Regions from separate parts of the Streptomyces sp. NPDC000941 genome, predicted to be linked through region 1. Evidence: riboswitches for the same ligand, from Rfam matches in the RefSeq annotation. Region 1 holds a riboswitch; each other region holds the start of a gene.
The links. A riboswitch is a leader RNA that binds a small molecule or an ion and turns the genes downstream of it on or off. The one in region 1 is predicted to bind cobalamin.
Positions count from the first base shown of each region.

Region 2: it holds a riboswitch for cobalamin, as region 1 does, so the genes downstream of both, ACWDSL_RS16370 (CbtB domain-containing protein) here and ACWDSL_RS10535 (prenyltransferase/squalene oxidase repeat-containing protein) in region 1, are expected to answer to the same signal.
Region 3: it holds a riboswitch for cobalamin, as region 1 does, so the genes downstream of both, cobN (cobaltochelatase subunit CobN) here and ACWDSL_RS10535 (prenyltransferase/squalene oxidase repeat-containing protein) in region 1, are expected to answer to the same signal.

Region 1 is NZ_JBSFMM010000023.1:16,756-21,663, forward strand. Features, by position in the region: gene ACWDSL_RS10520 (hypothetical protein) at 1-36, opposite strand, end outside; gene ACWDSL_RS10525 (TetR/AcrR family transcriptional regulator) at 230-952, shown strand; gene ACWDSL_RS10530 (DUF5984 family protein) at 924-1,721, opposite strand; cobalamin riboswitch at 1,783-1,931, shown strand; gene ACWDSL_RS10535 (prenyltransferase/squalene oxidase repeat-containing protein) at 2,100-3,413, shown strand; gene ACWDSL_RS10540 (SCO2322 family protein) at 3,413-4,075, shown strand; gene ACWDSL_RS10545 (CbiQ family ECF transporter T component) at 4,072-4,908, shown strand, end outside.
Region 2 is NZ_JBSFMM010000043.1:3,920-8,827, forward strand. Features, by position in the region: gene ACWDSL_RS16355 (AMP-binding protein) at 1-1,515, opposite strand, end outside; gene ACWDSL_RS16360 (acyl-CoA dehydrogenase family protein) at 1,643-2,767, shown strand; gene ACWDSL_RS16365 (RidA family protein) at 2,764-3,177, shown strand; cobalamin riboswitch at 3,209-3,365, shown strand; gene ACWDSL_RS16370 (CbtB domain-containing protein) at 3,404-3,625, shown strand; gene ACWDSL_RS16375 (CbtA family protein) at 3,648-4,415, shown strand; gene ACWDSL_RS16380 (histidine phosphatase family protein) at 4,366-4,908, opposite strand, start outside.
Region 3 is NZ_JBSFMM010000204.1:12,264-17,171, reverse strand. Features, by position in the region: gene cobN (cobaltochelatase subunit CobN) at 1-1,247, opposite strand, end outside; cobalamin riboswitch at 1,279-1,439, opposite strand; gene ACWDSL_RS41915 (hypothetical protein) at 1,502-2,770, shown strand; gene ACWDSL_RS41910 (hypothetical protein) at 2,764-3,369, shown strand; gene ACWDSL_RS41905 (precorrin-8X methylmutase) at 3,366-4,007, shown strand; gene ACWDSL_RS41900 (precorrin-2 C(20)-methyltransferase) at 4,004-4,908, shown strand, end outside.

The DNA.
Region 1 (4,908 bases):
CCACCCGCGTACCCCGGCCACATACGCCTTGCTCACCCAGCTCTCCGCCTTCCCCCAAGCGTGACTGCTCTTAGAAACGAGAATAGTATTAACCATGCGACGCACCTTCACGGCAAGTCGGTTGCCCAGTACGTCCGACCGCCGATGAAGGATCATTGGGGCGCACCCGACCACGACCAAGGAGGCGACGGTGTCCGGCACAGACCGAGACGGGGGCGGAGGCGCGCGCATGGCAGGGCTGACCCGGCGGGAGCGGCTACGCGCGGAGCTCGAGCGCGACGCCAAGGCCGCCGCACGCCGGATCACCGCCGCGGAGGGCGTCGAAGGTCTCACCGTGGCCGCCGTGGCCCGCAGCGTCGGCGTGACCTCACCCGCCCTCTACCGCTACTTCGAGGGCAGGGACGGGCTCATCCGCGCCGTCTACGACGATGTGATGGCGGAGTTCATGCAGGTGGTCGCGGCGGCGGTGGAACGGCAGGACCCCGACGACATCAGCGCCCGGCTGCACGCCGCCACCCGGGCCGTATTCGACTGGTCAGTGGGCAATCCGGCGGAGTTCAACCTGCTCATGGGCGCCGCCTACCCCATGGCGGCCGCCGCGTCCGCCGACGACATCCCGCACGCCATATTGCGTGATCTGGGCGGGATGTACGGGCAGCTCTTCACCCGGCTGTGGCGCGAGCAGCAGCTCGCCCACCCGTCCGACGACGAGATCGACCCGGTCCTGGCGCGGCAGTTGCGGACGTACCGCGAGGCCATGGGCATCGAAGTCCCCATCGGTGTCGCGCTCCTGATGATCACCTGCTGGCGCCAGATCTACGGCATGCTCTGCCTGGCCGTCTACAGCCACATGTCCTACGCCCTGGATGACCCGGTGCCGCTGTTCGAGGACATGATGGACCGTCTCCTCGGCATCCTCGGCCTCACCCGCAGTCCTCGCCTGGTGATCTGAGAAGCGGTGATCTGAGGAGCGCCGCCGCGCCCGCCCGTACGGCGGCCCAGTCGGTGGCGTACGCATACCGCCGCGCCCGCTCCAGCCACCCCGCCCGGTCCCGGTGCTGGCCGCGCAGCTGCTCCAGGTCGAGCTCGACCCCCGGCGGCGGCCCCGCCGCCTCCAACTCGCCGATCCGCCGCTCCATCGCCTCCAGCAGCGCGCGGTCGAGCTCGGTCACGGCGGCGACGAAGGCGCTGGTCGGCACGGTGACCAGGCCCGTGGCCGGGCCGGCGAACTCGATCTCGCCCTCGGGGTCGGGCTGGTGCGCCCAGCTGACGTTCACAACGTCCTCCCCCGCGACCGTCCGCCAGCAGCGGATGTACGGCTCGACGCGCAGATATCCCATGTTCAGAGTGCGATCGCCGTGCCACCCCGCCGCGGTCTCGGCCTCCGGGGTGTCCTCCCAGTACCAGTCGGAGGAGTCACTGGCCACGAAGTCGGCCAGGTCCTCGGGCACGGGCTCCAGCGCCGCCGGCAGCAGCGCGAGCAGGTCCTCCCACAGCCGGACCACGTAGTAGTCCACGTACGGATGGGACGGCCCCCCGTCACCCCGTAGCTGCCGCACCGTGCGCTCCGAGTACCGCAGCAGCTCATGCTCGCCGAGGTCGATCACGTACCAGCCGTCGGTCAGCCCGAACCAGTGCAGTACGGGGTGCTCGGGCCGCCCCCACGGCCGTACCTCGGCCAAGGGGGTCAGACCGAAGCGGAACCGGATGTCCTGATCCATACGGAGAGTATGGGCCCGCCCCGCAGCCCGCCCTCAAGGGCCCGACCGCCGTGGAACGTCCCGGTTCGGCGCCGGATAAGGTATCCGTGAAAACTTCATCCGCGTCCGATCGGGGGAAGCCGGTGAGAACCCGGCGCTGACCCGCAACCGTGAGTACGGGCTGCGTACCGCAGCGCGTACGAGCCGGAGCACCTGATCTGGCGCACCGCAGGCTCCCGCCGTCGGCCCGCCCGGCGGCGGCACCGTCGAGGTATGCGGAGCTGAGCCCGGTGTCATCGCGTTCGTACGTCCCTCGGCGTGCGGGGTGGGCGGCCGTGCGTGGCCGCGTACCGATGTCCAGTCACCGCCGAGACCATCGACCGAGAGGCACCCGTCGCCATGAACGTACGCCGCAGCGCCACGGCTCTGGCCGCCCTGGCCGCCCTGTGCACGGCCGCCGCCCCCGCCGCGTTCGCCGACGCCTCGCCCTCCCCCAAACCGTCCGGCGGCTCGGCGGCGCTGCCCAAGGGGCTGTACGGCGCCAAGGACCCCAAGTTCGACGGGGTGTGGCGGCAGTCACTCGCGCTGCTCGCCCAGGACGCGGTCGGGGTCACCCCGGCGAGGTCGGCCATCGACTGGCTGGCCGGGCAGCAGTGCGAGGACGGCGGCTTCGCCGCGTACCGCGCGGACGCCTCCGCGACCTGCGACCCGAAGAAGGGCGAGTTCACCGACGCGACCGCGGCGGCGGTACAGGCGCTGGCCGCGGTCGGTGGGCGCAGCGCCTCGGTCGAGAAGGGCATCGGCTGGCTGAAGAAGCACCAGAACGACGACGGCGGCTGGGGCCTGAACCCGGGCAGCCCGAGCGACGCCAACTCCACCTCCGCCGCCGTCGGCGCCTTCGCCGCCACCGGCCAGGACCCGAAGCAGGTGAAGTCGGCCAAGGGCGGCAAGACGCCGTACGACGTGCTGCTTGGCCTGCAACTGGGGTGCGACGCGAAGGAGGGGCAGCGCGGGGCGTTCGCCTATACGGCGGACAAGGGCAGCGGCAAGCCGGTCGCCAACGACCTCGCGACCGCGGCAGCCGCGCTGGCCACCGAGGGCAAGGGCTTTGTCTTCGAACCGGCCGGCAAGGACGCAGGCAAGGCCCCGAAGCCGCTGGACTGCGGCGGAGGCAAGGGCAGTGACGAACCGGATGGGGCGGCCGAGGCCGCGCAGGCCGCCGCCGCCTATCTGTCGGAGACCATGGCCGGGCACGGCAACCACCTGCTGTCCGCCATGCCCGGCGCCAAGGCCCAGCCCGACTTCGGCAGCACGGCGGACGCGATCGTCGCACTGGCCGCCGGGGAGCACAGCGCGACCGCGGCCAAGCCCCTGCAGTGGCTGCAGAGCGAGAAGAACGGCGCGCTGGCGTGGGCGAAGGGCGACCCGGGCGCCCTGGGCAAGCTGGTCCTGGCGGCACACGCGGCCGGTGCGGACCCGCGCAGCTTCGGCGGCGTGGACCTCGTCCAGCAGCTGAACGTCACGGGCCCGAAGCCGGAGTCGGCCTCCGCGGCCGGGGCGGAGTCGGGCAAGGACGCGGACTCGGCCTCCGGTAAGGAGAAGAGCGACGACAAGGGGGGTGTCGGCGGCGTCTGGTGGACGGTGGGCGTCTTCCTGGTGGCCGGCATCGGCATCGGCTTCCTGATCAGCGGCCGGAAGAAGCAGCAGCTCTGATGGGCCGGCGCGCCGCCCTCCTCTGCGCAGTGCTCCTGTCCGCGTTGGTGTCCGTGGTCGCGCTCGGCACCTCGCCCGCGCAGGCCGCGGGCTACCGCTACTGGTCGTTCTGGCAGCGGGAGCGGGGCGCCGGCGGCTGGACGTACGCCACGCAGGGGCCCGCCACGGCCCGGCCGGGCGACGGCGACATGATCGGGTTCCGGTTCGCGGTGAGCGAGGACTCCGGGGACGCCACCCAGCCGCGCGACTCGGCCGACTTCAAGACGGTCTGCGCGCACACCCCGGCGGAGGACGGCACCAAACGCGTCGCGGTGGTCCTGGACTTCGGCACGGCCGCCGACGCCCCCGACCACCGCACCCCGCCCGAGCCCCGTACGGACTGCGCGCGGGTCGGCCAGGACGCGAGCGCCGGGGACGCGCTGGCGGCCGTCGCCAAACCGCTGCGCTACAACTCCTCCGCCCTGCTGTGCGCCATCGCCGGCTACCCCGCCAAGGGCTGCGGCGAGCAGGTCGGTAGCAGTAGTAGTAGTGGCGGGGACGGCGGGCAGGGCGGACAGGGCGGCGGAGGCGGCCCGTCGGCCGGTCTTGTCGGCGGTCTGGCCGCCGTGGTCGCGCTGGGGGCCGCCGCCGTATGGCAGGCGCGCCGCCACCACCGGCGATGAGCGGCACCGACCGGGCCGCCGCCGCCGGACATCCGCGCACCGCCGGGCACCCGGGCGCCGCCGGGCATCCAGACACCGCCGGACACCCGCGCACCGCGCGCGGCGGGCTGCACGCCGGGGCCTGGTGGCTGTGGGCCCTCGGGCTGGCCACGGCCGCCTCCCGCACCACCAATCCGCTACTGCTGGGGCTGCTCGTCGCCGTCGCGGGCTATGTGGTCGCCACGCGCCGTACGGACGCGCCGTGGGCACGCTCGTACGGCGCGTTCCTCAAGCTGGGTCTTGTGGTGCTGGCGATCCGGCTGTGCTTCGCGGTCCTCCTCGGCTCGCCGATCCCCGGTACGCACGTACTGGTCACGCTCCCCGAAGTCCCGCTCCCCGACTGGGCGCAGGGCGTACGGATCGGCGGCCGGGTCACCGCCGAGGGGCTGACCTTCGCGCTGTACGACGGGCTGAAGCTGGCCACCCTCCTGATCTGCGTCGGCGCGGCGAACGCGCTCGCCAACCCCGCCCGGCTGCTCAAGTCCCTGCCCGGCGCGCTGTACGAGGCGGGCGTCGCGGTCGTCGTCGCGATGTCCTTCGCCCCCAACCTGGTCTCCGACGTCCAGCGGCTGCGCGCCGCCCGCCGGCTGCGTGGCCGCCCCGACCGCGGGGTACGCGCCCTGCTGCAGGTCGGGCTGCCGGTCCTGGAGGGCGCGTTGGAGCGTTCGGTGGCGCTCGCGGCCGCGATGGACGCTCGCGGCTACGGCCGCACCGCCCACGTCCCGCCCGCCGTCGCCCGCGCCACCGCCGTCCTCACCCTCGGCGGGCTGCTCGGCGTCTGCGCCGGTACGTAC
Region 2 (4,908 bases), on a different contig from region 1:
TTCCTCGGTATGCGCGACGCCCGGCCGCAGCACCACATGCGCGACCACGACCGTGCCCCGCCGCTCGTCAGGCCGCCCGGTCACCGCGGCCTCCACCACATGCGGGTGACGCAGCAGCGCCTCCTCGACCTCGGGGCCCGCGATGTTGTACCCGGCCGAGATGATCATGTCGTCGGCGCGCGCCATATACCGGAAGTAGCCGTCCGGGTCGCGGATGAAGGCGTCCCCGGTGAGGTTCCAGCCGTCCTGTACGTACTCGCGCTGCCGTTCGTCCGCCAGATAGCGGCAGCCCGTGGGCCCGCGCACGGCGAGCAGCCCGGGCCGTCCGTCCGGAACGGGCCGCAACCCGGAGTCCGCGTCCGTGAAGTCCACCACCCGCGCCTCGAACCCCGGCACCGGGACCCCGGTCGTGCCCGGCCGGATCGCGTCGTCGGCGGCGGAGATGAAGATGTGCAGCAGCTCGGTCGCCCCGATGCCGTTGATGATCCGCAGCCCGGTCGCCCGTTGCCAGGCGTGCCAGGTGCCGGTGGGCAGGTGCTCGCCGGCCGATACGCAGCGGCGCAGCGAGGAGATGTCGTACGCGCCGCCGTCCGGCGCCGCGCCGTCCAGCCGCCCCAGCATCGCCCGGTAGGCGGTCGGCGCGGTGAACAGCACGGAGATCCGGTGCCGTGCGATATCGGCCAGCAGCCGCTCCGGGCCGCCCCAGTCGGACAGCAGCGCGGAGGCGCCCGCGCGCAGCGGGAAGACGACCAGGCCGCCGAGGCCGAAGGTGAAGCCGAGCGGAGGGCTGCCCGCGAACACGTCCTCGGGGCGCGGCCGCAGCACCTGCGCCGAGAAGGTGTCGGCGATGGCCAGCACATCGCGGTGGAAGTGCATACAGCCCTTGGGCCGCCCGGTCGTCCCCGAGGTGAAGGCGATCAGCGCCACGTCGTCGGCGGAGGTCGCCACCGCCTCGTACGACACGGGCGACGCGGTGGCCGCGAGCCGCAGCAGGTCCTCGGGGCCGTCCCCGCCGTAGTACGTCGTCCGCAGCCCCGGCACCTCGGCCTTCACCAGATCGTCCGCGCACCGTACGTCGCACAGCGCGTGCCGTATCCGGGCCAGCTCGCAGATCGTCGCCAACTCCCGGGCCCGGTGCGCGGCCAGTACGGTCACGGCGACCGCGCCCGCCTTCATCACCGCCAGCCAGCAGGCGGCCAGCCAGGGCGAGGTGGCCCCGCGCAGCAGCACCCGGTTGCCGGGCACGACGCCGAGCGGGCCGGTGAGGGTGTGCGCGATCCGGTCGACGTGGGCGCGCAGTTCGCCGTACGTCCACACCTCGCCCGTCGCGGCGCGCACCGCGACCCGGTCGGCGCCGAACCGCTCGACGCTGCGGTCCAGCAGCTCGGCGCCGCAGTTGAGGCGGTCCGGGTAGGACGGTCCTGGCAGGTCGAGGTGGAAGGCGGGCCACTGCTCGGCGGGCGGCAGATGGTCCCGGGCGAAGGTGTCGATATGCGCTGAAGGCTTGAGCTCCATCGAGGACGCGCCCCCTATGCCTGCCCCTGTGCCTGCACATGCCTGCCTGAAGTCGCCTTGTCAGCGTAACGTGATGGTGACGACAGTCAACAGATCGCGATAAACGTTCCGTTGGGGAGGCCGTCCAGTGCCGTCGTTCGCACTTGATCCGAAGCAGCGGCGCTGGTGCGCCGGGGTGCGGTCGCTCGCCCGCGACCTGCTGCGCCCGCTCGCCGAGAGCGGCCCGCCGGGCCGGGTCAACCGGCCGCTGACCGCCGCGCTCGGCGAACTCGGCCTGCTGCGGCGGCTGTTCCCCGGCGACGGGCCGGTGCGCGCCCTCGACCTGTGCCTGCTGCGCGAATCGCTCGCCCGGGAGTGCACGGAGGCCGAGACCGCGCTCGCCCTCCAGGGTCTCGGCGGCTATCCGATCGTGCTCTCCGGCAGCCCCGAGCAGTACGCGCGCTGGATGCCCGAGGTCCGGGCGGGCCGCGCGGTCGCGGCCTTCGCGCTCAGCGAGCCGCAGGCCGGTTCCGACGCCGCCGCGCTCGGTCTGCGGGCCGACCCCGACGGGGCGGGCGGCTGGCGGCTGGAGGGCGAGAAGTGCTGGATCTCCAACGCCCCGGAGGCCGACTTCACCGTCGTCTTCGCCCGCACCACCCAGGGCGCGGGCTCGCGCGGCGTCACCGCCTTTCTCGTCCCCGCCGACCGGCCGGGGCTCACCGGCGAGCGTCTTGACATGCTCAGCCCGCACCCCATCGGCAGCCTCGCCTTCGACGGCGTCCCCGTCACCCGGGAGGACGTCCTGGGCACACCCGACAAGGGGTTCGGCGTCGCCATGCGCACCCTCAACCTGCTGCGGCCGAGCGTCGGCGCGTTCGCCGTCGGCATGGCCCAGGCCGCGCTCGACGCCTCCGTGGCCCACGCCGGGGAGCGCACCGCCTTCGGCGGGCCGCTGAAGGACCTTCAGGCCGTCTCCCACCAGCTCGCCGAGATGGCCACCCGCACCGAGGCCGCCCGCCTCCTGGTCTACGCGGCCGCCACCGCGTACGACGAGGGCGCGCCGGGCATCGCCAGGAGCTCGGCGATGGCCAAGCTTCTGGCCACCGAGACCGCCCAGTACGTCGTGGACGCCGCCGTACAGATCCACGGCGCTCGGGCGCTGCGCCGCGGCCATCTTCTGGAGCACCTGTACCGCGAGGTGCGCGCGCCCCGGATCTACGAGGGCGCGACCGAGGTCCAGCGCACGATCATCGCGAAGGAGCTGTACCGATGACCGAGCCGCACCCCTCCCTGCTGCGCACCAACCCGCCCGAGCTCTCCCCGCCCACCGGCTTCAGCCACGCCGTCACGGCCACCGGCGGCCGCCTGGTCTTCCTGGCGGGCCAGACCGCGCTGGACGGCGCGGGCGCGGTCGTCGGTGCCACGCTTCCGGCCCAGTTCCGGCGCGCGCTGGCCAACCTGCTCACCGCCCTGACCGCGGTCGGCGGCACCCCCGCGGACCTGGCCCGGCTGACCGTGCACACCACCGACGTCGCGGCCTACCGCGCGTCCGCCCCCGAACTCGGCCGCATCTGGCGGGAGCTGGCGGGCCGCGACTACCCCGCGATGGCGGTCATCGGCGTCGTCCGGCTGTGGGACGAGGCGGCGATGGTCGAGCTGGACGGCATCGCGGTGCTGCCGTAGCGCATCACGTCACAAAGGCGCGGTATTGGCCAGGCACGCGCCGCGCGGTACCGTCGGTGCCATATCGACGACGGCAAGACGGAAGCCGGTGGGAACCCGGCACGGTCGCGCCACTGTGAACGAGACGTTCCACACGTTCCAAGGGATGTTTCGTGAGTCAGACCCGTAGCTGTCGTCCAATGCACCACCGAGATGGGACGCGAAACTCCCTTAAGGAGGCCCTGCCATGGCGCAGCATGTCGCTCAGCCGACCGCCACCACTCCCGCTCTCCCGGCAAAGTTGCCGATCGGCGCGATCGTTCCGTGGGCGGTGTTCTTCGGCATCCTGATGCTGGTCCTGCTGTACTTCGTCGGCGCCGAACAGGGCGCCACCTCGGTCGTCTCCGGCGAGGACGTCCACGAGTGGGTGCACGACGCCCGCCACCTGCTCGGTTTCCCCTGCCACTGACGCCAGGGACGCCGACACCCTCATGAATTCCACAACGGTACGGAACCTGCTCGTCCGTGGCATGCTCGCCGGCCTCGGGGCCGGCGTGCTCGCCCTGATCGTCGCCTATCTCCTCGGGGAACCGAATGTCGACAAGGCGATCGGCTTCGAGGAGTCCCATGCCCCGGCGCATGAGCACCACGAGGTCGAACTCGTCTCCCGCAGCCTGCAGTCCACCGCCGGCCTGGCCACCGGTGTGCTGATCTACGGGGTCGCCTTCGGCGGCATCGCCGCCCTCGCCTACTGCTTCGCCCTGGGCCGCATCGGCCGCTTCACTCCGCGGGCCACCGCGCTGCTGCTGTCCGGCTGCGCCCTGCTCGCGGTCTACGTCGTGCCGTTCCTCAAGTACCCGGCCAATCCGCCCGCCGTCGGCGACGCCGACACCATCTCCAAGCGGACCAATCTCTATCTGCTGATGATGGTGCTCAGCGTGCTCCTCGCGATCGCCGCGACCATCCTCGGCAAGCGGCTCGCCCCGAAACTGGGCACCTGGTACGCCACCGTCGCCGCGGTGGCCGCCTTCGCCCTGGTGATCGGCCTGGCGTCTGCGTTCCTGCCGGCCGTCAACGAGGTGCCCGCCGATTTCCCGGCCACCGTGCTGTGGCGGTTCCGGCTCTCCGCGCTGGCCATCCAGGTCACGATGTGGGGAGGCTTCGGACTCGTCTTCGGCGAGCTGGCCGAGCGCCTCCTGAGCCCGAAGCTCAGGGGCAGTCGTCTTCCGCCCGCGGATTCAGCGGCTGCCCCAGTCTGAGGTTCCAGCGCCCGGCCCGCCCGCTGACCCCGGTCGCGGTCAGCGGCGGGACGTCGGCACGCCAGAAGGCCGCCGCGGGCGCGCCCAGCACATGCACCACCGCGGCCCGCACCACGTCCGGCTCCACCACGGCGAGCGTATGGCCGTCCGTCAGCGACGCCGCGTCCAGCCACCGTCCGATCCGCAGGCACAGGTCCCGTACCGACTCCCCGCCGTGGGGCGCGGCCGCCGGGTCGGCCAGCCACCGGGCCACCGCCTCCGGTTCGGCGGCACCGACCTCGTCCAGGGTGAGGCCCCGCCAGCGGCCCGTATCCAGACCGGCCAGCTCCGCACGGGGCTCGGCCACGCCGAGTCCCAGCGCGGCGGCGGTCTCCCGGCAGCGCAGGCCGGGGGAGGTGACGGCGTGGGCGGCCGGGGGCAGCGCCCCGGCCGCGGCGCGGGCCCGTGCCGCGCCGCCGTCCTCGAGAGGGGTCGTGCCGTCGTCGAACCGGGC
Region 3 (4,908 bases), on a different contig from region 1:
GGGTTGCGGGCCAGCTGCTCCTCGGTGAGCCAGTCCTGGTCGTGGCCGCCCGCCTCGATCAGGGCGTAGATCAGCTCGTCGCCGTCGCCGGAGGCGAGGCCGGGAAGCGCCTTGGGCCCCTCCTCGGGGCCGAGGTCGAAGCCGTCCGCGCGCAGCCGGCGCAGCAGGGCGACGGCGCTGGCGGGCGTGTCCAGGCCGACGGCGTTGCCGATGCGGGAGTGCTTGGTGGGGTAGGCGGACAGCACGAGCGCGAGGCGCTTGTCGGCCGCCGGTATGTGGCGCAGCCGGGCGTGTCGTACGGCGATTCCCGCGACACGCGCGGCGCGCTCGGGGTCGGCGACATAGACGGGCAGGCCGTCCTCGTCGGTCTCCTTGAAGGAGAACGGCACGGTGATCAGCCGCCCGTCGAACTCCGGGACGGCGACCTGGGTCGCCGCGTCCAGCGGCGAAAGGCCCTCGTCGTTCTCCTGCCACGCGGCGCGCGGGCCGGTCAGGCACAGCGCCTGGAGCACCGGGACGTCCAGCCCGGCCAGCGCGCCCGCGTCCCACGCCTCGTCGTCGCCGCCGGCCGAGGCCTCGGCGGGCCGGGTGCCGCCCGCGGCGAGCACGGTGGTCACCACCGCGTCGGCCTCGGCGAGGGCTTCCAGCAACTCGGGCTCGGGCGCGCGCAGCGAGGCGACGTACAGCGGCAGCGCGCGGCCCCCGGTGTCCTCGACGGCCTGGCACAGCGCCTCCACGAAGGCGGTGTTGCCGCTCATATGGTGGGCGCGGTAGTAGAGCACGGCGATCCGCGGGCCGGTGACGTCCTCGCGCGCGGTGCGCTCCAGTGCGCCCCACGAGGGCGCGGGTGCGGGCGGCTCGAAGCCGTGGCCGGTCAGCAGGACGGTGTCGGACAGGAAGCGGGCCAGCTGGCCGAGGTTGCCGGGCCCGCCGTGCGCGAGATAGGCGTGGGCCTCGGCGGCGATCCCGACCGGGACCGTGGATGCCTCCATGAGCTGGGCGTCCGGGGCCTGTTCGCCGGTCAGGACCACGACCGGGCGGTCCCCGGCGAGCAGCGCGTCGAGCCCTTCCTGCCAGGCGCGCACCCCGCCGAGCAGCCGTACGACGACGAGTTCGACGCCGTCGAGCAGCGCGGGCAGCTCGTCCAGGGGGAGCCGGGCCGGGTTGGCGAGCCGATAGGGCACCGGAGTCTGTGCCGCGCGGGCACTGAGCAGGTCGGTGTCGGACGTCGACAGCAGCAGGATCATGCGACGGCAGGCCTTCCTCGGGGTCCGCGCCCCGGGCGGGTTGAAGACGGCGGGAGTTCCTGGCTCGCGCGGCCGTCGCAATACCGGCTGCCGCGCTCACAGTGGCGGGACCGCGCCGGATTTCCACCGGCTTCCTACCCTTTTTGCCGTCTTTTGTTGTGGCGGGCCGGGACCGACCCGCCGTGAGCATAGTAGGCGCTTCTGACCTGCCGCGGGGCGGTGAGCCGAACGCAATCGTCGGTATGCTCGCCGCCATGCCCCTCCCCCCGACAACCGCCCCACCAGGGGACGAAACCCCCGTGCGCGGTCGCGACGACGCCTGCCCCGGCGCGCTCCGCCTGCACTCGGCGGACGACGGCGCACTGGCCCGGGTGCGGCTGCCCGCCGGGCGCCTGACGGCACGTCAGGCGCTCGTGCTGGCGCTCGCGGCCGAGGAGTTGGGCGACGGCCGGCTGGACCTCACCTCCCGGGGCAATCTGCAGCTGCGCGGCCTCGACGCGGGGTGCGGGGCCGGACTCGCGGCCCGGCTGCGGACGGCAGGGCTGCTCCCGTCGGACCGCCACGACCGGGTGCGCAACATCGTGGCGTCCCCGCTGTCCGGGCTGGACGGGGCGGGGTACGCGGATGTCTCGGCGTGGGCGCGGGAGCTGGACGCGCTGCTGTGTGACAGCGCGCCCGCGGGTTCCGGATTGGCCGAACTGGCCGGGCTGTCCGGCCGGTTCCTGTTCGCGCTCGACGACGGGCGCGGCGATGTGGCGGCGCTGGGCGCGGATGTGACATTGGTCGCAGCGCCGGACGGCGAGGCGGTGCTGCGGCTCGGCTCCGCCGGGGGGCACGAACCGGCCGGTCCGGACGCGCGCCCGGCTCCTGCCGGGGCGCGCGTGGCGGGCAGCCGCGGCGGGGCGGACGCCCACGGCGCGGCAACCGTCCCGACACGCCGGGACCGCCGGACGGAGGGCGGTGGCGACACGCGGGACCCCGCGCGGCCATACGCCCACCCCGGCCCACCAGGTGACCCGAGGACGACGGCCTGGAACCCTCCACCCGGCGGGGCGGCGGGGCGGCGGGGGTCGAGTTCCGGGTGCTCGCCGAGGACGTGCCGCGCGCGGCCGCCGTGGCCGCCGCGGCGTTTCTCGACGCGGTGCGCGCGAGTGGCACGCGGGCCTGGCGCGTTCGCGAGCTGTCGGCGCGACACGCCGTTACGGCGGACCGGTTGGCCCGGCGACTCGCCGAAGCGGAGGTCCGAGCCACGCGCCTCGGTCCTGTCCCGCCGGTCGTCGAGGCGCGAACACCAGCGGCCGACGCGGCGGGAGAACAGGGCAGCAGCGAGCCCTCTGTCGTGGCCGGCGCCACGTACGGCCGATCCCCGGCAACGCAGCGAGACGCGCCGGGCGTCGCGGGCACGCAGGGCTCGGGAAGCCGGCAGCCGCCCGCCCGGGCCGCCGCGCCGGACATCACCCAGCCGGAGCGAACCGCGAGGCGCGAAGCGGCGGATGCGGCGCCGGCGCCGGAAGGCATGGTGACAGCCCCGCCCCCTAGCGCCGCCTCCGGCGCACCCGCCGTCGGACTCGTCGCCGGGCCGGACGGGCGATGCGCGGTGTCGGTCGCCGTCCCGCTGGGGCGGCTCACCGCCGCGCGGTGGCGGCTGCTCGCCGAGCTCGCCGCCCGGGGCGGCTCGGGCGAGTTGCGTGTGACACCCTGGCGCGGCGTGGTGCTGCCCGGCTTCTCCCCCGGCGACGCCGAGGCCGCGCTGCGGGAGCTCGCCGACGCCGGTCTTGTGACCGCGCCGCACTCCCCCTGGTTCGGGGTCGGCGCGTGTACGGGACGGCCCGGCTGCGCCAAGTCCCTGGCCGATGTGCGTGCCGAGGCGGCGCGCGCGGTGGCGGGCGAGGCGTCCGTCGGCGGCCGACCGGGCCCGGCACGAAGCCGGCTGCCCGTGTACTTCTCCGGCTGCGAGCGGCGCTGCGGCCACCCCGGCGGGCCGGGCCGGTGGGTCGACGTGCTGGCGACGGGCGACGGCTACCGGGTCGCCGTACGAGATGCCACAGGGTCCGCGCGGAGCGTGGACGTAACAGCAGAGCAAGTGGCCGGCGCCGTGGCGGCGGCCCGTGGAACGACATGATCGAGGGCACAGTGTTCGACTACGAGAAGGACGGCGCGGCCATATACCGCGCCTCCTTTGCCACCATCCGCGCCGAGGCCGATCTGGGCGGTCTGCCCGCCGACGTCAGCCAGGTCGCGGTGCGGATGATCCACGCCTGCGGCATGGTCGACCTCGTCCAGGACCTCGCGTACACCCCCCAGGTGGTCGCCCGCGCCCGCGCCGCGCTGCGCGCCGGCGCGCCCGTGCTCTGCGACGCGCACATGGTGGCCAGCGGCGTGACCCGCAAGCGGCTGCCCGCGGACAACGACGTGGTGTGCACCCTGTCCGACCCCACCGTCCCCGAACTGGCCCGCCGGATGGGCACCACACGCAGCGCCGCCGCGCTGGAGCTGTGGCGGGACCGGCTGGAGGGCGCGGTGGTGGCCATCGGCAACGCGCCCACCGCGCTGTTCCGTCTGCTGGAGATGGTCGAAGCGGGGGCGCCGCGCCCGGCGGCCGTCATCGGCGTACCGGTCGGCTTCATCGGCGCCGCCGAGTCCAAGGAGGCGCTGGCCGGGCATCCGGCCGCGCTCGACCACCTGGTGGTGCGCGGCCGGCGTGGCGGCAGCGCCATCGCCGCGGCCGCGGTCAACGCGATTGCGAGCGAGGAAGAGTGAGCGAGCAGCAGACGGGCCGGCTCTACGGCGTGGGTCTTGGCCCCGGCGACCCCTCGCTGATGACCGTACGCGCCGTGGAGGTCATCGCCGAGGCCGATGTCGTCGCGTACCACAGCGCCCGGCACGGCCGGAGCATCGCGCGCTCCATCGCCGAGCGCCATCTGCGGCCCGACCACATCGAGGAGCGGCTGGTCTATCCGGTCACCACCGAGACCACCGACCACCCCGGCGGCTACCGCGGCGCGATGGAGGAGTTCTACGCGGACGCGGCGGCCCGGCTGGCCGCCCATCTGGACGCGGGGCGTACGGTCGCGGTGCTCGCCGAGGGCGATCCGCTCTTCTACGGCTCATACATGCATATGCACAAGCGCCTGGCCGACCGCTACCCCACCGAGGTCGTCCCCGGCGTCACCTCCGTGAGCGCGGCCGCCGCCCGGATCGGGGCGCCGCTGGTCGAGGGCGAGGAGGTGCTGACCGTCCTGCCCGGCACACTCCCGGAGGAGGAGCTGACGGCCCGCCTGGCCACGGCCGACGCGGCCGTCGTGATGAAGCTCGGCCGCACCTTCCCGGCGGTGCGGCGGGCGCTGGAGCGCTCGGGCCGGCTGGCGGAGGCCCAGTACGTGGAGCGGGCCACGATGGGCGCGGAGCGCGTCGCGCCACTGGCCGAGGTGGACCCCGAGTCGGTGCCCTACTTCTCGGTGGCGGTGCTGCCGAGCCGGATCGACGCGCGTGCTCCGGCGCGCCGCGGCGAGGTCGTGGTGGTGGGCCTCGGCCCGGCGGGCCCGCTGTGGCTGACCCCCGAGGCGCGGGGCGAGTTGGCCGCCGCCGAGGATCTGGTCGGCTACACCACCTATCTGAACCGGGTGCCGAAGCGCCCGGGGCAGCGCCGGCACGCTTCGGA